3 regions of the Jeotgalicoccus saudimassiliensis genome follow, and region 3 is predicted to be linked to each of the others. Evidence: predicted binding sites of a transcription regulator. Region 3 holds the regulator's gene; each other region holds the start of a gene.
The links. The regulator LexA, encoded in region 3, represses DNA repair genes until DNA is damaged. The targets are predictions, from matches to a motif close to CGAACATATGTTCG.
Positions count from the first base shown of each region.

Region 1: the regulator LexA is predicted to act here: its motif matches at 4,195-4,208, upstream of RZ44_RS10565 (YolD-like family protein).
Region 2: the regulator LexA is predicted to act here: its motif matches at 3,903-3,916, upstream of parE (DNA topoisomerase IV subunit B).

Region 1 covers NZ_CCSE01000001.1:2,109,792-2,117,117, forward strand. Annotated here, with positions in the region: gene RZ44_RS10540 (iron-containing alcohol dehydrogenase) at 1-758, shown strand, start outside; gene RZ44_RS10545 ((deoxy)nucleoside triphosphate pyrophosphohydrolase) at 777-1,187, shown strand; gene RZ44_RS11375 (hypothetical protein) at 1,213-1,383, shown strand; gene RZ44_RS10550 (metal ABC transporter solute-binding protein, Zn/Mn family) at 1,420-2,394, opposite strand; gene rpmG (50S ribosomal protein L33) at 2,636-2,785, shown strand; gene RZ44_RS10560 (bifunctional 5,10-methylenetetrahydrofolate dehydrogenase/5,10-methenyltetrahydrofolate cyclohydrolase) at 2,894-3,766, shown strand; gene RZ44_RS10565 (YolD-like family protein) at 3,769-4,155, opposite strand; gene RZ44_RS10570 (hypothetical protein) at 4,272-4,556, shown strand; gene RZ44_RS10575 (nuclease-related domain-containing protein) at 4,770-5,750, shown strand; gene RZ44_RS10580 (manganese-dependent inorganic pyrophosphatase) at 6,221-7,147, opposite strand.
Region 2 covers NZ_CCSE01000001.1:987,018-994,343, reverse strand. Annotated here, with positions in the region: gene mscL (large conductance mechanosensitive channel protein MscL) at 1-4, opposite strand, end outside; gene acnA (aconitate hydratase AcnA) at 279-2,987, shown strand; gene plsY (glycerol-3-phosphate 1-O-acyltransferase PlsY) at 3,151-3,741, opposite strand; gene parE (DNA topoisomerase IV subunit B) at 3,941-5,920, shown strand; gene parC (DNA topoisomerase IV subunit A) at 5,907-7,326, shown strand, end outside.
Region 3 covers NZ_CCSE01000001.1:638,462-645,787, reverse strand. Annotated here, with positions in the region: gene tkt (transketolase) at 1-303, opposite strand, end outside; gene RZ44_RS03085 (DUF896 domain-containing protein) at 336-560, opposite strand; gene RZ44_RS03080 (hypothetical protein) at 652-966, opposite strand; gene lexA (transcriptional repressor LexA) at 1,109-1,726, shown strand; gene RZ44_RS03070 (CAP domain-containing protein) at 1,882-2,871, opposite strand; gene panC (pantoate--beta-alanine ligase) at 2,884-3,723, opposite strand; gene panB (3-methyl-2-oxobutanoate hydroxymethyltransferase) at 3,724-4,524, opposite strand; gene RZ44_RS03055 (ketopantoate reductase C-terminal domain-containing protein) at 4,598-5,482, shown strand; gene RZ44_RS03050 (protein adenylyltransferase SelO) at 5,522-6,979, opposite strand; gene RZ44_RS03045 (YkvI family membrane protein) at 7,152-7,326, shown strand, end outside.

The DNA of each region.
Region 1 (7,326 bases), 1.5 Mb from region 3:
TTTACGATAAAAATATTACCGAGGCGCTGCCGGTGATTGCACTGCCGTCAACGAGCGGTTCAGCTTCCGAAGTGACTCCGTTCAGCGTAATCAGCGATAAGGAAAAAGGTGTGAAAACATCTATCAGCGGAAAAGCGCTGTATCCGAAAATTGCATTTGTGGATCCGGAGCTTACATATACATGTCCGCCGAAAGTCACTGCGATTTCAGGTATCGATGTAATCTGTCATGCACTGGATTCGCTCGGTGCGGTGAACAGCAACCCGATTTCCGACAGTCTCGCAGTTACGGCACTGCGCCTGGCATTCAGTAATCTCGATACCGCGTACCGTGAAGGAGCAAACGCCAAGGCGCGTTCCAACATGGCACTTGCAAGTGCAACGGCGGGTATCGGTTTCAGCCAGACAGCAACGAGTGGTTCGCATGCGATGAGTTATTATTTAACGTCGGAATTTGATATACCACATGCTGAAGCATGTGCATTCAGTCTCGACCAGTGGATTCTTCATAACGCAAAAGCGGAATCGAAACTTGATGAAGTGAGTGTACAGCTCGGTTTTGAAAACACAGAAGCGTTATCGAAAGAATTAAATGAATTGAAAAAACGTCTCGGACTCCGCACAACATTTGAAGAACTCGGTATTGAACGTAAACATATACCGGAAATAGCACGCCGCACGATGACAGCAGGAAATTACAAAAATAACATCGCGCAGCTGTCCGAAGAAGAAATTATTGAAATGCTTGAAACGAAGTAATTATCGGAGGGTTTATGAATGGCTAAAAAATATATAAGAGTCGTCGGAGCAGTAATTGAAGATGATAATAACTTTATCTTATGTGCTCAGCGTCCCGAAGGTAAAAACCTTGCGCTGAAATGGGAATTCCCGGGCGGAAAAATAGAAGAGGGCGAAACACCTGACGAAGCGTTAAAACGTGAACTGGTTGAAGAAATGACACTGGACATCAGTATCGGTGAAAAAATTACGACGACTGAATACGAGTATGATTTCGGCATTGTAGAACTTACAACGTACTACGCTAAAATTCTAGCCGGAGAAATTGAACTGCTGGAACATGTACAGATGAAATGGGTGGATCCGGCGGAAATCGATAAACTTGACTGGGCACCTGCAGATATTCCCGCAATCGGGATTATAAAACGAAAAAGTGGGAATAGAGTATAGAAGTGTTAATTAAGGGGGAATCATTGTGGATCTTATCAAGGGATTATTAGCTTTAGTATTTAAATTGTTCGTGGTCTTATTTGCATTAACTGCTGTTGCAGCAGTCGTACTTGCATTTATACTTAAAAAAGATGTAGATGAAATCCGTGAATTCACTGAAAACATTAAGCATGACTTATATCGCGGCAGACAGTAAAATAAAGAAAGTTCCCGGAATTATTCCGGGAACTTTTTATTTGCTGTTGAGTGCTCTGTCGAGCGTTTCAATATTTTTACGCATCATCGACTGGTATGTCGCATCTTCAGGGTCATCCTGTGTCAGGGATTCCAGGTTGTTAAAGTAGAGCGGCTCTGTATTTGTCTCGCCGCGTATTACATCTGTTACAGATGATGAAACGTTTGGTTCATAAAGAATGTAGGGAATATTCTGCGCTTCGATATTCTCGATAATGTCAGCCAGCTCCTGCTGCGACGGTTCCTGGTTGTTCAGACCGCTGATGCCGCTCTGATGGAAACCATACTGATGAGCGAGGTATCCGATTGATTCGTGAGAAATATAAACGTCCATATTGACCGGATCTTCAGTCACTTCACGCAGTTCCGCATCGATATTTTCGATATCGGCTTTCAATACTTCAAAGTTTTCATTATACATATCGGCATCTTCAGGACGATGTTCAACAAGTGCATCTTTTACTGACTCCGCCATTTCAGCAGCAAGTTTCGGGCTCAGCCATATATGCGGATCAAGGGCACCATGGTTGTGGCCATCGTGTGAATTTTCGTCGTGTCCGTGATCGTCGTGTGATTCTTCTTCGTGTCCGTGGTCGTCGCTGTGACTATGATCGTTCTCAAGAAAAGCTTCCGTATCAATATCAGCAGCTGTTTCAATTACTTCTGTATCGTTATTTATCGTTTTGGCAATACTTTCAGCAACAGGGTCCAGGTCATTTGAAGTGGTCATAAACAAATCACCGTCTGAGTAAGCCATCATATCTTTCTGCGTCGGTTCATACGAGTGCATGTCGGCGCCGGATGGATAAATAGATTCTACATTAACAGTATCGCCGGCAATCTGTTCAACGAAACTCGTCAGCGGGAAGACAGTTGTATATATAGTAAAGTCGTCATTGTTATCACTTGTTTCTTCGCTGGTGCAGGCGGCAAGTATTAATAACAGAATTAAAACAGGGAACAATTTTTTCATGGATAACCTCTCTTTATCGTAATGATTACGATTTAAAATTATATAGGAATATGCCGAAATGTGCAACAGTATATTTTAGATTAAGAAAGACTTGAATTTTTCCGGCTCTGCTAGTAAAATAGATAAGGTGATTTACAAAAGTATATACCAATCATCTATGTGCGTGGATGATCAACTGGCCAGTTGATTCGAGTATATTATCATCTAATATCGATTTAACTTAACGAAGGAGGCGACAGAAATGAGAGTAATCGTTACACTAGCTTGTACTGAATGCGGAGACCGCAACTACAGCACTAAGAAAAACAAAAGAAACAATCCAGAGCGTATCGAAATGATGAAATTCTGCCCTAGATTGAACAAGTACACTCTACACCGTGAAACTAAATAATTTCTTATAGCTATCATCTCCGGATGATAGCTTTTTTTTATATTCCATTTAATTATGTTATAATTACCGATGGGTAATTAACCAGAAAAAGTAAGGAGAGTGCTTTTAATGACAGTAATTATGGACGGAAAAAAAGTAGCAGCACACTTATCCGAAGAAATTAAACAGGCTTTGGAAGTTTCCGAATCACACGGTATTAAACCAAAAGTAGCTTTCGTAAGAATTGGAGATTTATCAGATTCAATCTCATATGAAAATGCTGCGGTAAAACGTTTTGAAAAACTGGGTATGGACACAGCACAGTACCACTTCCCGGAAGATGTATCAGCAAAAGTGTTTTTAACTAAATTCAGAGAAATCAATGAAGATTATTCTATACACGGAATTCTGCTGCTGCAGCCGCTGCCGAAACATATTCCTATGAAGCGCGTTGCGGAAATCATGAACTCATTTAAAGATATCGACGGCATGAAAGCGTCGAACCTTGGTAAAGTTCTGACAAACGATTCTGACCGCCTTGAGCCGTGTACGCCGGCAGCTGTTATGAACATGCTTGATTTTTATGAAATCGACTTAAAAGGTAAAAACGTTACAGTAGTCGGTGCAAGTGCAGTAGTCGGAAAACCTTTATCACTGTTAATGATGAACAGAGATGCAACGGTAACGACATGTAACCTGTACACAGACAGTCTTGTCGATAAATGTAAAGACGCAGACGTCATTGTCAGCGCAGCAGGTGCAATCAACCTGATTGACGAAGAACACGTTAAAGAAGGTGCAGTCGTTGTCGATGTCGGCATTAACTTTACAGAAGAAGGCAAGATGGTCGGAGATGTGAACTACGAAGCTGTTAAAGATAAAGCATCGTACATTACACCAGTTCCGGGCGGAATCGGTGCAATTACTACGACAGTACTTGCATATCACCTTGTAAAAGCGACAGAGCACCAGAAAGAACCGGTATTATTCCTCGAAAAATAATATCAGCTTTTTGGCAGTATAAAAATATCGAGAATATCCATAAACGGTACGAAGGTAAAATCTTCGGTACCGTAAATCTGACCAATGAGCACCATGCTCCATTGGTCTATTTTTATTATATGGAGAGAAACGTTGAACCGGCCGCCGTCGTAATAATAAGCAACCCGGATCGGCAGTTTCTCTTCTGCTGCATATTTTAAAGTCTGTTCGATTTCAACGAGCCGGTCATCCGACAGCTCCGGGCGTTTAATTTTCGTCTGGTCGCTCATCAGTCTGCTGACATTCTCAAACTGCTCCGGCATCGTGGCAAACGGCGCCCACTTTACCATACCGCGCCCTTCAGGCATGTCTTCCCGTAAATTTTCAGAAGGATAATTTCCATCGTGCATCACAAATCCCTTCTTTCTTTATCCGTTAACCACATTATACGAACATATGTTCGATTTTTCAAGGCGCATATTTATGGTAAGTTATAGAGGATATAAAAAGTGAGTGAGGCAATAAGATGAGACAGAAAATAGTATGGGGTATCATTACGGCGATTGTCCTCGCTGTGCTGCTGCTTCCATTAGTCGATAAAACAAGCGGAACAACGAGAGTCATCGTGGATCATACAAGTAAGGAAATTGTTTATCCCGCCTGCTACGATCAGGCTGATTTAACGAACTGGATAGATGAAATGTCATTCAGCAATGCGCTGAACGAATATGAATACGATGTGAGAGACGACTGTTCGAAAGAACATCTGCAGGAAGGCAAAACGAGCGTTCTCATGAGAATATTTGGATAGAATAATGTGTTGAACCGGAGCTGTAAGAAGCTCCGGTTTTTTTGTTTTTATTGGTTTATCGTTTATTTGGAAGTAAATTCCAAAATTAGCGGAGTTCGTGTAAAAGGTAAACCAGATTTGCTATTTTTGTATTAAAGTAACTTTTTTAAAAGGAAATCGCTGTTTTCGCCTATATATAGGGTAGAGGGATCTTTTTATTAAGGAGGAAACAGCATGTACTTAAATGACAGAAAAGCGGGACCGGAATTATTGCACTACCGGGCACTCGGCAAAAGAGCCAACTTAAGTTTTGACGATAAGAGGAACTTAAAAGTATATGAAGACGGATTTTCGGGAGAATGTCTGTACGACAAACTGTTCGACGAAATCGGGCACGATAATCTTTATATATTCCGCGACGTTTATCTTACCGCCGGAAAAAGCGGAGCACAGTACGACAGTATCATTATTTCCGGGGATGAGATTACGATTAATGAAATTAAAAATTACACCGGGGAATATTACTATAAAGAAGGGCGGTTCATAAAGAATGGGGAAATTGTTCCGGACAATCCTTTTACACAGGTCGAACGGGCCGCCGGAAAATTATACCGAATCTGCCGCAATAGCAGGATTAATGCGGATGTTATCACAAAAGTTATATTTCCTAACGACGATTTCAAATTATATTCCGAAGATAATTCCATCTGGAAAAACATCGTAATACGTATGGACATGAAGAAATACTTCCGCAGTTTTAAGGTGCAGCATAATACGGAAAAAGCCGGCCGGCTGGTGTCGATGATCCGCGGACACATTTCTGAGAACCCGTATTTTAACGGAAGCAGAAATACCGGCGATATTCGTCGGGGATTGTACTGCGGCAACTGCGGAAACTTTAATCTGATAAAAACCCGATACCATCGCGAGTGCAGCCGCTGCAAAACGAAGGAATCCAATGAAACTCATATGCTCCGTGCGATGAGTGATTACAAATATTTATATTACGGGGGTGAGATGACACGGAGAAAACTGATGGAATTAATCGGGGATGATTTTCATCCGGAAGTTTTTAGAAGAGCACTGAATAAATATTGTGTGAAAAATAGAAAAGGGAAAAACACAGAGTATGTCTTTAAATACTATGATTTTGAAGAAGCAATGCAGCATCTGGATCAAACATCCAAATATAAAAATTATCATGCGGAATTTTGAGTGGATTTGGCTAATCAGATGTTGTGGTTTATGGAACGACGACGTTTACGGTGTCTTGGATGTTGTGGTTTATGGAACGACGACGTTTACGGTGTCTTGGATGTTGTGGTTTATGAAACGACGACGTTTACGGTGTCTTGGATGTTGTGGTTTATGAAACGACGACGTTTACGGTGTCTTGGATGTCGTGGTTTATGAAACGACGACGTTTACCGTGTCCTGGATGTTGTGGTTTATGGAACGACGACGTTTAAGGTGTCTTGGATGTTGTGGTTTATGAAACGACGACGTTCACCGTGTCTTGGATGTCGTGGTTTATGAAACGACGACGTTCACCGTGTCTTGGATGTCGTGGTTTATAAAACGACGACGTTTACGGTGTCTTGGATGTTGTGGTTTATGAAACAAGACTACTTTCCCTCAAAAAAACACAAAAAACCCGCCTCTTCAGGCGGGTTTCACAAAATATATTATAAATCTGACAGTGCTTTAGTAATGTTAGGTACAACCTGCTTCTTACGTGAGACAACACCTTCAAGGACTGCTGTGTTCTGGTCAAGTGCAACGTCGAATGCGCGTTCAACTGAAGAGAATTCCGGTCCTAAAGCGAGTACTTTAGAATTTGAGTTCAGAATATCCGTCACGATCAGTGTGAACAGGTCATATCCGTCGCGCTTGATTTCTTCATTGATTGCAATTTCGATTTCTTCGCGGCGTGCGAATACTTCGTCCACGTCAACTACGTTAACCTGAGCGATTCGCACGCTCTTTTCGCCGATGTCGAATGTTTTCGCATCGCCTGTAATTAACTGTTCTGCTGATTTATCAGAAGTTGATGCACCGGCTTTAAGCATTTCAAGTCCGTATGTTTCTAAATCAACGCCTGCGATGTCTTTAAGTTCCGCTGCTGCATCGATGTCTTCTTCTGTTGTTGTCGGAGATTTGAATAACAGCGTGTCTGAAATAATCGCCGAAAGCATTAGTCCTGCAGATTCTTTTGATATTGTTAAGTTTTTCTCTTTGTAAACTTTGTTCAGAATTGTTGCCGTACAGCCAACCGGTTCTGCGCGGTAGTACAGCGGACCTTCTGTTTCGAAGTTCGCAATTCTGTGGTGATCGAAAACTTTTGTAATTGTCGCGTTTTCAATTCCCGGTGCGGATTGCTGTTTTTCATTGTGGTCGACTAAAATTACTTCGTCACCTGAACCCACTTCGTTTAATAATGCCGGTGCTTCCACCCCGAAGTACTCAAGTGCATATGCAGTTTCACTGCTGATTTCACCTAAGCGGTAAGCTTTTGCATCGTTGCCGAGCTGTGCTTCGATATCAGCAGCTACAAGTGCTGAAGTAACCGTATCAGTATCAGGATTTTGGTGCCCGAATATTTTTTGTGTCATTACTGTCTGTCTCCTTTTTCTTTGGACTAATATTATATATGATTACATTTTAACATTACTGGTTTTATCTATCTATATCTTAGTTTTCAAAACATGCATATAATAGTGTATTCAAATCGTTCATACGATAACTTTATATGATAAAATTAAAGCAAATAAATTGTTAATGCACAGGAGAT
Region 2 (7,326 bases), 350 kb from region 3:
ACATAAATATGACCTCCTGTGTTTTAGTTAGTAACATTTTATAATAATACATGAAAAAAACACAAGCACAAGTATCAATTTACATATAAATGATATTTAAACATTTTTTCTGTGAGCATATCTCTCATAATCTTTAGTTATGAATGTTATACTTTAAGATAAGTAAAGGTTAATCTAAGTGTAAGGTTTTCATATCACAAGTTTTCGTGAAAGCATTTACTTTACGTCAGGAGTAAGTATACAATTAAGATGACTAAATTTAGAGGGGGCTTTTAATGATGTCAAAGAACGTTAAAGACAATTCACGTCAGACATTATCAGTGAATGGTAAAGATTATACTTATTACAGCCTGCAATCATTAGCAGATTCAGGTATGAGCAAGTCTGAAAACTTGCCGTATTCAATCCGTGTATTACTGGAATCGGTTTTAAGACAGTATGACGGCAGTGTTATCGATGATAAACACATTGAAGCATTGGCTAACTGGGATAAAGGGGACATTAAAGGGAAAGAAGTTCCATTTAAACCTTCCCGCGTTATTCTGCAGGATTTCACAGGGGTACCTGCAGTAGTTGACCTTGCATCACTTCGTACAGCAATGGACGCAGTGGGCGGAGACGTTCAGAAGATCAACCCTGAAGTGCCGGTTGACTTAGTTATTGACCACTCTGTACAGGTTGATGAGTACGGCAGCATGAATGCACTTCAAAAGAACATGGATTTAGAGTTCGAGCGTAACATGGAGCGTTATGAGTTCCTTCGCTGGGCGACTAAAGCGTTCGATAACTACCAGGCTGTACCGCCTGCGACAGGTATCGTTCACCAGGTTAACCTTGAGTACTTAGCTAACGTCGTTCATGAAAGAGAAGAAAACGGCGAGCCGGTTCTTTTCCCTGACACATTAGTAGGTACTGACTCTCATACGACGATGATCAACGGTCTCGGCGTTCTTGGATGGGGTGTCGGCGGTATCGAAGCTGAAGCAAGTATGCTTGGACAGCCTTCATACTTCCCGGTTCCTGAAGTTATCGGTGTGAAGATGATCAATGCATTACCTGAAGGTACAACTGCAACTGACCTTGCTCTAAGAGTCACTGAAGAGCTTCGTAAAAAAGGTGTTGTCGGTAAATTTGTTGAGTTCTTCGGACAAGGGGTAACAGAATTACCGCTTGCTGACCGCGCAACAATCGCAAACATGGCGCCTGAATACGGTGCAACTTGCGGTTTCTTCGCAGTTGATGAAGAAACACTTGATTACTTAACACTTACAGGCCGCGACCCTGAGCACGTTGAAGTGGTTCGTGAATACCTGAAAGCAAATAATTTATTCTTCGACGCGGCAGTAGAACCGACTTACACTGACGTTGTAGAACTTGATCTGTCTACAGTTGAATCATCTCTTGCAGGTCCTAAGCGTCCGCAGGATTTAATCAACCTTTCAGACATGAAAGAAGAATACAAAAAATCAGTGACAGCTCCGAGCGGCAACCACGGCCACGGCTTGACTGAAGAAGAATTCGATAAAACCGGTACTGTGAAGTACAACGACGGCGAAGAGCAGGAACTGAAAACTGGTGACCTTGTAATCGCTGCAATCACTTCATGTACAAACACATCCAACCCGTACGTTATGCTGGGTGCAGGTTTAATCGCGAAAAAAGCAGTTGAAAAAGGACTGACAGTGCCGAAGTACGTTAAGACGTCATTAGCACCGGGCTCTAAAGTGGTTACAGGCTACCTTGAAGATGCAGGTCTTCAGCCGTACCTTGACCAGCTTGGATTCAACTTAGTTGGTTACGGCTGTACAACATGTATCGGTAACTCAGGACCGCTACGTCCTGAAGTAACGAAAACAATCGTTGATAACGACATGCTAGTATCATCTGTATTATCAGGTAACCGTAACTTCGAAGGACGTATCCACCCGTTAGTTAAAGCGAACTACTTAGCTTCGCCTCAGCTTGTTGTGGCATACGCACTTGCAGGTACTGTTGATATCGATCTTCGTACTGAGCCGTTAGGTAAGGACAAAGACGGCAACGACGTTTACATGAAAGACATCTGGCCTTCAATTAAAGAGGTTAGAGACACTGTAATGTCTACAGTGACACCTGAACTATTCAGAAAAGAATACGAAACAGTATTCGATTCAAACGAAACATGGAACAACATTGACGTGACTGATGCGCCGTTATACGACTTCGGTGACGAATCAACATATATCCAAAACCCGTCATTCTTCCAGAACCTATCTAAAGAAGCAGGTACAATCGAGCCGTTAAACGGTCTCAGAGTACTTGGTAAATTTGGAGATTCTGTAACGACTGACCACATTTCACCGGCAGGTGCGATCGGTAAAGATACGCCGGCAGGTAAATGGTTAATCGAACAGGGTGTGTCACCGCGTGACTTTAACTCTTACGGTTCGCGCCGCGGTAACCACGAAGTCATGGTTCGCGGAACGTTCGCAAACATCCGTATCCGTAACCAGATTGCTCCGGGTACAGAGGGCGGATACACAACTTACTGGCCGACAGGTGAAGTAACGAGCATTTACGATGCATCGATGAAATACCAGGAAGAAGGCACAGGCCTGATGGTCATTGCCGGAGACGACTACGGTATGGGATCAAGCCGTGACTGGGCAGCTAAAGGTACGAACCTGTTAGGTGTTAAAGCAGTACTTGCAGCAAGCTACGAGCGTATCCACCGTTCAAACCTGGTAATGATGGGTGTGCTGCCGTTACAGTTTGTTAACGGCGAAAACGCTGAAGACCACGGTCTTGACGGTTCTGAAAGCTTCGACATTCAGATCGATGAAAGTGTTACAGCTGGAGAAATTATCGATGTCGTTGCAACGAAAAAAAACGGCGACAAAGTTAATCTGAAAGCTAAAGTTCGTTTCGACTCAGACGTTGAAGCAGACTACTACAGACACGGCGGTATTTTACAGCTTGTACTTCGTAAGAAGATTGCATCAGCTTAATACAGCGGTATACAACAAATCCATCAAAGCAGCGCTTTGATGGATTTGTTCTTTAAGCGGGCGGGGGATAAGCGATGAGCGCCGCCAATACACAATAAAAACAGGCAACAAAAAAACGGCCTGAAAGTCCGTACAGACTTCAGGCCGTTCTCTTATTTGTCATTTACATGAACGTAATTTTAGGTTCAGTGCCTTCCTTAATGCGTTTCATATTGGAAATATGTTTTACAATGACGATAATTCCAAGTATAATTCCAAAGCCGATCATAAACGGATCGCTGGTAAACATTACACTGATCAACAGGGCAATTGCTGCAAAAACACTGCCGAGTGAGACGTACTTCGATACTTTTAAAGTAATCAGAAACGTGGTAACGAGTATCAGGAAGATAATCGGATTTGCTGCGAGTATCGCACCGCCGCCTGTTGCGACTGCTTTGCCGCCTTTGAATTTTAAAAATATCGAATAGACGTGTCCGATTGCTGCGACAACACCGAAGATAATGACCGGGAAGTCGATATCAGTACTGACAAGCATAGCGACCCATACAGGGATTGCACCTTTCATCATGTCGAGGATGAGTACAACAATACCCGCTTTTTTGCCGAGTATTCTGAATGTGTTTGTCGTGCCGACGTTTCCGCTGCCGTGTTCGCGTAAATCAATTTTATAAAATGATTTACTGATCAAAAGGCTGAATGGAATAGAACCGAAAAGGTAGCTGAATATTAATAATAAAATAACTGTATACACTAAATAATCCCCTTTTGCTATCAGGTACTAATAGTTTACCATAAAATATTATTTTCGCACATAAAATTATAAAGTGGTTCATAACATTATTATGTAAACTTACTGGAATGTGTTGCAAAAATGCACGTTTTATATAAAAATAGATAAGTAGATTAATTTAACGAACATACGTTTGTATTGTTTGTAGGAGGATACAGACTTGGCTAAAAAAACTGGATATACTGATGAGTCCATTCAAATATTAGAAGGCCTGGATGCGGTCAGGAAGCGTCCGGGAATGTATATCGGTTCTACAGATACGAGAGGTCTGCATCATCTCGTATATGAAATTACCGACAATGCGGTCGATGAGATTATTAACGGCCACGGCAACGAAATCAATATAACGATTAATACAGATGAAAGTATTACGATCCGCGATAACGGACGCGGTCTGCCGACAGGGATGCACCCGTCAGGCCGCCCGACGCCTGAAGTCATCTTTACCGTACTGCACGCCGGCGGCAAGTTCGACTCGGATAACTACAAATCCGCAGGGGGACTGCACGGTGTCGGTTCATCTGTCGTTAACGCATTAAGTGAATCATTGAAATTACGCGTCTATCGGGACGGTAAAATTCACGAGATATCATTTAAAGACGGCGGCAAGCCGGATTCAAAAATGAAGGCAGTCGGCAAAACGAAAGAGACGGGCACTGAAGTAACATTTAAAGCAGATCCCGAAATCTTTAAACAGACGATTGCATTTAACTTTGAAACAATCGCTGAACGCATGCGCGAGTCTGCTTTTTTAACTAAAGGATTAAAGATTACGATTAATGATAAGCGTACCGATGAAGAGGAAATATTCCAGTTCGACGACGGACTGAAGTCATTCATCGAGTTTTTAAATGAAGGCAAGGACGATATCGGCAATATCGTGATGTTCGAAGGGACATATAATGAAATGATTGCCGAAGTGGCGTTCCAGTTTAACGATCAGTACTCGGAAACGATTATTTCATTCGTAAACAACGTCCGCACGAAAGACGGCGGGACGCACGAAGTCGGCTTTAAAACCGGATTTACACGTGCATTTAATGAGTACGCACGTAAAATCGGGGAACTGAAAGCTAAAGATAAAAACTTGGAGGGCAGTGACATCCGTGAAGGACTGACTGCGGTGATTTCCGTTAAGCTCCCCGAACACCTGCTCCAGTTTGAAGGACAGACGAAAGGGAAGCTCGGCACGAGTGAAGCCCGTGCATTAATGGAACAGCTGATCACTGAACAGCTGCCGTATTATTTAGAAGAAAACGGTGCGTTATCCACGCAGCTCGTTAAAAAAGCAATTAAAGCACGCCAGGTGCGTGAAGCGGCACGTAAAGCACGTGAAGAAGCGCGGAGCGGCAAAAAGAACAAATCGAGAGATACGCTCCTGTCCGGTAAATTGACACCGGCACAGAGTAAAAACGCGAAGAAAAACGAACTGTTCTTAGTAGAGGGGGACTCTGCCGGCGGTTCGGCGAAACAGGGACGCGACAGACGCTTCCAGGCGATACTGCCGCTGCGCGGTAAAGTTATCAATACGGAAAAAGCGAAGTTCGAAGATATTTTTAAAAACGAAGAAATCAATACGATCATTCATACGATCGGTGCCGGTGTCGGTACGGACTTTAAAGTGGATGATACGAACTACGACAAAATTATTATTATGACCGATGCGGATACGGACGGTGCGCACATTCAGGTGCTCTTATTGACGTTCTTCTTTAACTATATGCGCCCGCTGTTTGAAGCAGGCAAGATTTACATTGCACTGCCGCCGCTGTTTAAGCTCGAGAAAAAAGGCAAAAAGAAAGAAGTCAGATACGTCTGGACTGAAGACGAGCTCGTTGAAGCACAGGAAGAAATGGGCAATGCGGAACTGCAGCGCTACAAAGGTCTCGGTGAGATGATGGCCGAACAGCTGTGGGAGACGACGATGGACCCCGAGTCGCGTACGTTAATCCAGGTCCGTATCGAAGACGAAGCATTATCGCTGAAACGTGTTACTACGCTGATGGGTGACAACGTTGAAATCAGACGTAAATGGATCGATTCAAACGTGTCATTTACGCTTGAGGAAGGCAACAGCATTCTTGATAATCAGGATGTAGAAAAATTAGCAGAGAGTGATGAAGATTATGGCCGAGCATAACCCCTTGCAGCAATTAAAATTAGAAGATGTAATCGGAGACCGCTTTGGGAGATACAGTAAGTACGTCATTCAGGACCGTGCAATACCGGACGTCCGTGACGGACTGAAGCCCGTACAGCGCCGTATTTTATATGCGATGTACAAAGAGGGCAATACGTTCGATAAAAACTACCGTAAAAGTGCGAAAACAGTCGGTAACGTGATCGGCAACTATCACCCTCACGGTGAGAGCAGTATATACGATGCGATGGTCCGTCTGGGCCAGGACTGGAAAATGCGTGAAGAGCTTATTTTAATTCACGGTAACAAAGGTAGTGTCGACGGCGACCCGGCAGCGGCAATGCGTTATACGGAAGCAAAACTTGCTGAAATTTCAAATGAGCTGTTAAGAGATCTAAACAAAAATACAGTGCCGTTTATCGATAACTTTGATGATACGGAGAAAGAGCCGTCTGTACTGCCGGCGAAGTATCCGAACCTGCTTGTGAACGGTGCCACAGGTATTTCAGCGGGTTATGCGACGGACATTCCGCCGCATAACTTAGGTGAAGTGATCGATGCGACATTAAAAGTCATCGACAAGCCGTCGGTATCCATCGACGAGCTGCTTGAGATCGTTAAAGGCCCGGATTTCCCGACAGGGGCAATTATCCAGGGTAAAAACGAGCTGAAAAAAGCGTATACGACAGGCAAGGGCCGCGTCGTAGTCCGCAGTCTGGTGACGAAAGAAGAAACGCGCGGCAACAAAGTGAATATCGTCATTACTGAAATTCCATACGAAGTCAACAAAGCGAACATGGTTAAGAAGATGGATGAAATCCGTGCAGACCGTCAGGTGGACGGCATTATCGAAGTCCGTGATGAAACGGACCGCGAAGGGATGCGCATCGTCATAGAGGCGCGTAAAGACGCGAATATCGATGCGATTATTAACTACCTGTACAAGAAGACGGACCTTCAGGTATCGTACAACTTCAACATGGTGGCAATCAGCGACCGTGCACCGAAGCAGATGGGCTTAAAGGACATTCTGGAAGCGTATATTAAACACCAGAAAATCGTCGTGACGAATCGTTCGAAATACGACCTTGAACATGCCGAAAAACGCATGCATATTATCGAAGGTCTGATTAAGGCATTATCAATTCTCGATGAAGTGATCCGTACGATCAGGGAATCTGAAAACAAACGGAACGCCAAGGAAAATCTCGTTGAACGATACGACTTTACAGAGCGTCAGGCTGAAGCGATTGTTATGCTCCAGCTGTATCGTTTAACGAATACGGATATTGCAGAGCTTGAAACAGAACAGAGCGAACTGGAATTCCAGATCAATCAGCTGACAGAAATATTAAACGACGAAAAAAAACTTAAAAAAATAATTAAATCCGAACTCAGAGACATTA
Region 3 (7,326 bases):
TCCCGGAGTTTTTGATTCGTACTGTCTGAATTCTTTTAAGTCATCCATTTCTAAAATACCTGAAAGATGTAACAGGCTGTAAATTAACATAGAACCGTGTCCTGCACTCAGTACAAAACGGTCTCTGTTAAACCAGTTAACATTATTCGGGTTAAAGTTTAAATGTTTCTGCCATAATACGTACGCCATTGGTGCAGCGCCCATAGGCAGTCCCGGGTGACCCGAGTTTGCTTTCTCAATTGCATCAATACTTAAAGAACGGATCGTATTGACCGCTAATAAGTCAGTTTTATCAAATGACATTTACTCTCGACTCCTTTAAATTCTCTACATTATTATTTTTTGTTGCGTAATGCCTTAACTTTGTCAGGGGTTACATCTTTACCTTCCGGATCAATCACTTTAGTGTTTTTAATCTGGTTCTTAAATGAATTCCTAAAGTTGGATAAATATTCTTCCCTCAACCCGGTAAGCTCCTTAAGTTCCGTTTTGGATATTTTATCCTCGCGTTTTAACTTAGCAAGCTGGTTGAGACGTAATAACTTCTGATCGTCTAACATAAGCTCCACCCTTTCCAATATAATTTACCATAAAAAAGGTGCGGAAACCAAATGGTCCCGCACTTTAATCGGCAATATATACACTAATTAGTTAATTTCTGCTTGAAACTTCATAATTCAGCTGTTTCGTGAGCATTCCGCTGCTGATAAAGCCCGGCGCTGCACCATTTTCTTCCAGTGAGTTTTCATCCGATTCTTCCTGCTCATTAATGGATGCTGCCGACACTGTGATGTTCGATTCATGTTCGTCTGATTCATCATTACTATTTTCAGAAAATGCAGTCTCTTCATGAGAATGTACGTTCTCTGCGTAATCCGGTTCTACCATATTAAAACTATATAAAAGCCCGAAGCTAAGCATTACTGCGAATAAACCTGTCAGAGTTTTGAAATCTTTCATTGTCATTACTAACCACTCCTTAGAACAAATGTTTGTAATAACAATATAACAGAACACCTGTTCGCAGTCAACAAAAATACGAACAAATGTTTGTAAGTGCATATACTATATGATAAAATTTAATTAATATAAGGCTGGAGGTAACAATATGAAAGATTTAACAGACAGACAAAAAGATATTTTTCAATATATAAAACGCAGCGTCAATGATAAAGGCTATCCGCCAAGTGTTCGTGAGATCGGTAATGCAGTGGGGCTTCAGTCGAGTTCAACAGTGCACGGCCACCTCGCGAAACTGGAAACAAAAGGGTATATTAAACGCGACCCCACAAAACCGCGTGCGATTGAAATTGTCCAGGCATCGGATGACAATTCATCACCTGTGATTCATGTGCCTGTCCTTGGTAAAGTTACCGCAGGTCTGCCTATAACAGCCGTGGAAAACGTCGAAGAGTACTTCCCTCTTCCCGAACACTTCACTGCAAACCACAACAGTGAAATCTTTCTGTTAAACGTTGTCGGTGACAGTATGATCGATGCCGGCATTCACGACGGCGACCGGGTGATCGTCCGCAAACAGAACATTGCGCATAACGGTGAAATCATCGTCGCGATGACAGAAGACGACGAAGCAACGGTGAAACGTTTCTATAAAGAAAAAGGCTATTACCGTCTGCAGCCGGAAAATACGACGATGGAACCTATTTACCTGGATAACGTCATCGTTCTCGGTAAAGTTGTCGGGCTGTTCAGGGAATTTATTTAAATATTGAGTGTATGACCGTTCGGAACTTTTATTCCGGGCGGTTTTTTGTCTGGTTATCCGCTCATGCGGCCGATACACAGCATTCGACCGCATGAACCCGGGAAACTCACAATTCAAAAAAACACCCGGATTAAGCAATCCGGATGTTTCCATGTCTATCTCTGTATATAATTTTCTGTGTAATACGGTATATTCTCACTGCTGTATTCGATGCCGATACCGACGTAATTAAATTCATCGTTCAGCACGTTCACGCGGTGTGACGGGGAGTTCATTAAACTGTGGTGTGCAAATATCGGAGACGTGTGTCCCGTCGCAATATTTTCACCTGCGAGTCTGAAGTCTACAGAACCGTTTATCAATCTGTCTTTCAGCGTTCTGCCGTCGGGTGAATCATGATCGAAATAGTTATTCACTGCCATATCCCTGCTGTGGTGATACGCTGCGGCGTCTGCAGCGGGATCGCGTTCAAGTGCAGAATAGCCGTACTCCGAACGTGTGGCATTTACTAAATAGTAATGCATCAGTTCGTTATTTTCCTGCGGCGGATTATTATAAATGTCATTGATTTCAATCACTTCGTCTTTATTAATAATCAGCATTCCGTTCGCTCTGTAACCGTCATGTATATCGTAAAAGAAATATGCATAGTAGTTGCCGACATCGAACACGTCGTATTCGTCATGGTCGACTTTCAGACGCTTCCACTGCTTACGTATATAATCCACCGGTTCTCCGTATACTTCACGCAGTTTCGCCTGATTCATACCGCCGATGCTCATCTGCCCGATGGAGACATCACCCGAACTGGTGTAGCCGCCTGTAATTATACCGTCTCTTACGAGAAGCATATGAAATGCACCCGGCTGATTCATTACAGCGAAGCTGCCTTCGTATTCTGAATTGATTACGGGCTCGTCCTCCACTCTGAATGAAGCTCCGAGCGAATAGTTAATATTCGTTTCCTGAGTCCCGTGGACCTGTTCTATTTTTGTCGTATCGTAACTTGGAATTACGTTCTGTTCGAGCCAGTGATTAAAATAATCCCCCGTCAGTCCGTCCCGAAAATCGTAGGATTGTACGGCCGGTACGATTAAAAACAATGATGCGTATACAATTAATAGTGCCGTAATTCGCCGTACCATATTATTCCTCCATTAGATGCTGACGTATAAGTTATCGATTAACCGTGCCTTTTCAAATTGCACTGCAATAAATATGATAACATCCCGGTCGATATTATCAACGGTCTTAAGGTCGTGCGCCGCATGAATCGCAAGATCATCCACCTTACCGCCTGTCCGCTGTTCAATATGAAGCCTGATAAACGACTTCACTTTATCCGCACTGACGGTACCGCTTTGAATCTGTTCGGCTGCATTCGTCAACGCTGCATGAATTTCAGCTGCTTCTTCAAACTCCGTCTCACTTAAATACACATTACGTGAACTTTTCGCAAGACCGCTCTCTTCGCGCTTAGTCGGTACGCCGACAATTTTAACTGGCACATTGAAGTTTTCGACGTAGCGCTCGATAATCATCAGCTGCTGACGGTCTTTCTGACCGAATACTGCAATGTCCGGCCGGATGATGTTAAACAGCTTGCCGACCACTGTAACAACACCTTCGAAGTGTCCCGGACGCTTAACGCCGTCCAGTATACCCGCCATTGATTTAATACCGATTGTAAACTCCATCTCATCAGGATACATTTCACCGGCCGTCGGATGGAAAACAATATCCACACCGTGGCGTTCGCAAATATTTAAATCGCGCTCAAGATCTCTAGGGTAGCTGTCGTAGTCCTCGTCCGGGCCAAACTGCAGCGGGTTGACGAATATGCTGACCGCGACGATATCAGCATGCTGTTTTGCTTCTTCAATCAGTGCTGCGTGACCTTCATGGAGAAAGCCCATCGTCGGTACGAGTGCAATTGTTTTATCGCGTTTTTTATCAAGAAGTGCTCTGACTTCCCGAATTTCTGAAGTATGTTCCATTTACTCGTACACCCGTTTCCTGTATGTCGTTTCCTCGGAAGGGAACAATCTGCTCTTCACTTCGTTGCGGTAATTCGTCAGCCCTTCACGTGCCACTGAATTTAAATCGGCGTAAGGTTTAACAAATTTAGGCAGACGGTCGCTGCCGTACTGAAGCAGGTCGTGGTAAACAAGCACCTGGCCGTCTGTATGAACACCCGCACCGATACCGATCGTCGGAATGCTGACTGATTCGGTAACCTTCTTCGCAAGGTCCATCGGAATCGCCTCAAGCACCATCATCGATGCACCCGCCGCTTCAAGCGCCTTCGCATCTTCTATCAGTTTTTCTGCCTGTTCTGTGTCACCCGCCTGCATTTTGAATCCTGTTATTCCAAAGTGCTGCGGTGTTAAACCTAAATGACCGCACACAGGCACGCCCGCTTTAACGAGTCCTTTAATGACATCAAAAGAGTCGGCACCTTCCATTTTAACCATATTGGCATCGCTGTTCTGATACAGTCTGATACCGTTTTTAATGCCTTCGTTAACATCCGTATGATGAGACCCAAAAGGCATATCGACAACGATAAACGTATTACCCGCTCCGCGTCTTGCTGCTTTTGCATGGTGAATCATATCATCCAGCGTGACCTGCACCGGTGATTCGTATCCGAGCACTACCATTCCCAGTGAATCTCCCACTAAAATGATATCTGTCTCCGCCTGTTCTGCGAGTTTTGCAGAGGGATAATCATATGCTGTTACCATCACTATTCTGTCATTGTTTTTCATGCTGATTAAATCTGCTGTCGACTTCATAGTTTCCCTACTTTCTGAAATTAGATATACTTAATTTTACCACAGAAATCAGAAAAAATAACGGAGTGAAATTATGAAAATTGGTATTATAGGCGCGGGTGCAGTCGGCAGCATTATTGCACGGGAATTCTCCCGTCTGCCGGAAAATACAGTACAGCTGACGTTAATGGCGAGAAGTACGCGCGATGGCTTTACAATACTGGAACAGGGGGTTAAAACACATCATGAAATAAAAGTTCACGATGTGAATACTGTTACCGGTCCGTTCGACATTATCTTTATTGCGACGAAGACACCTGCTCTGTCTGTTCTGCAGGGTAAAATCCGCGATTTGACTCATGCGGATACGGAGATTATCTATGCCCTGAACGGCATGGGGTACGACGATGTCTTTAACAGCGGCATTCCGGGCGTTGTTTATATAAGCGGCCAGCAGAATGACGACTATATCGAGCACTTCGTCAATCAGAAAATTATTCTGCCGGAACAGAAATATAAGTATACTGATGAACTGATTGCACTGATTGACAATAATCCATCAGTTAATTTCGAACTGCTGAAAAGCAGTAATTTCAATAAGATGCGCTATGAAAAGCTGCTGATTAACGTCGGTATTAACTCCGTTACGGCACTAAGCAAAAACACTTCAAAAATTTTTGAAGATGAACGTATGGTAAAGCTGACGCGGCAGCTGCTCGATGAATCAATAGAAGTCGTTAATCAGTACAACACAGACGGCATTGTTATCGAGCACGGATTTACAGATTACGCGATGGATATGTATTTCAGCTATCCCCGCAGTATGGGAACGAGCATGTACTACGATGTTATGGCGAACCGGGCGACCGAGTTTAAATATATTCAGCAGTTTATTTTTGATATGAAACAGGATCACAGTATCAAAACTCCTGTACTCGACACGGTAGTCACTCTGCTTCAGGCATACGAAAAAAAATAGTATAAAAAATGGGATAACCGGCCGGTTATCCCATTAATATTATGTTCCGCAATATGTTTTAAAGTCCGGATCGACATCATCTTCACTTGGTGCGTTAATATACTTCCCGCCAAGCTTGTCATTGAACGGCTTCGACACAGCCTTCAGCAGCTGTTTTAACTCCCCGTAATGACCTTCCACCGCGAGATTCAGACATTTCTGCACGAGGTGATTACGCGGAATGAAACTTGGATTCGCTGCATTCATCGCAATATTAACCTCGTCCTTTTTCGCAGACTGCGCTTTCTTTCTCGCCTGGTACTTCTCAAACCAGTTTATAAAATCACTGTCGTTGAACATCGGCAGTTTATCGTAATTTGTAAGATAAAGATCTCTGAACGTCCGCGTATAGTCCGCTTTATATTCAAACATAAAACCGAGCAGCTCGTCGACGAGCTCTACATCGTACTGTTCTTCGTAGTCGAGGTCCAGTATGCCCAGCTTGTCCCCCATCAATGAAATATATTTCCGGTTATAGTACTGCGGATATTTATCAAGCGTTGCCTGTGCGAGCTTCACCGCTTCATCCTGCGAGCTGTCAAACAGCGCACACAGCGACTCGCCGAGTTTGCCTAAATCCCACTGGCCGATCGGCGGCTGATTTTTATACCGGTAGCGGCCGTTTGTATCAATTGAACTGAAGTACGTATCCGGGTTATATACATCCATAAATGCACACGGACCGTAATCAATCGTCTCGCCGGAAATGGAAATATTATCGGTATTCATCACACCGTGAATAAAACCGACACTTTGCCACTGTGCAATCAGCTCCGCCTGTTTACGGACAACGTGGTCGTAAAATAGCAGATACTTTTTATCTTCTGAAAGCGGCGCGAGATACGGATAATGACGTTCAATCGCAAAGTCAGCGAGCGCCTTTAAGTCTTCTGTCGACTGACGTGCAGCATATTCAAACGTACCGACACGGATATGAGAGTCCGCAATGCGTGTCAAAATTCCGCTCGGTGTTACTTTTTGACGGGTCAGCTGTTCGCCTGTATCGACGACAGCCAGGGCACGCGTCGTTGCAATACCGATGTTCGCCATGTATTCGCTGATAATGTACTCGCGGAGCATAGAATCAATCGGTGCCCGTCCGTCACCCTGCCGGGAATACTTCGTCGCACCGGAACCTTTCAGGACAACGTCATATTTTTCTCCATCTGTGTTATGCTCACCTAAGAGGACATTTCGTCCGTCACCCAGCATATTTAACACGCCGAACTGATGGCCCATATATGCCTGTGCAACCGGTTCAGCTGATTCCGGCAGTTTATTGCCGCTGAAAAATTCAGCGTCCTGCTCAAGTTCACGCTCATCAAGATTCAGCAGTCTTGCCAGATGACTGTTAAACAGAACGACTCTCGGAGCTTCCGATTCTTCCGGTTCATACGGGGACCAGAATGTACGCGGCAGCGATTTATAATCATGTGTAAAATTAAAGCCTTTATACATTAAATATTCTCCTTTCAGAAACAAATCCGCAATCTAATCTACAGTATCTGAGTATACTATACCGGGAAAAACTTGCCTAACAGAAAATACCGTTCTGCTGAGTAAAAAATGTTTGTTAAGTTTTCTGAAAAGAGGGTATACTTTTTAACAGACAGAAATAGGAGTTGGAAATATGACAAAAGGTAACAAACGTGCCTCCTGGAAATATGCGTTTGCATATACCGGCATCGTCGTCGGTGCGGGGTTTGCGACCGGCCAGGAAGTACTGCAGTTTTTCGCAAGTCACGGTTTAATCAGTATTGCAGGCGTAATTTTAACAGGCCTGATTATCATGTTCATCGGCCGTC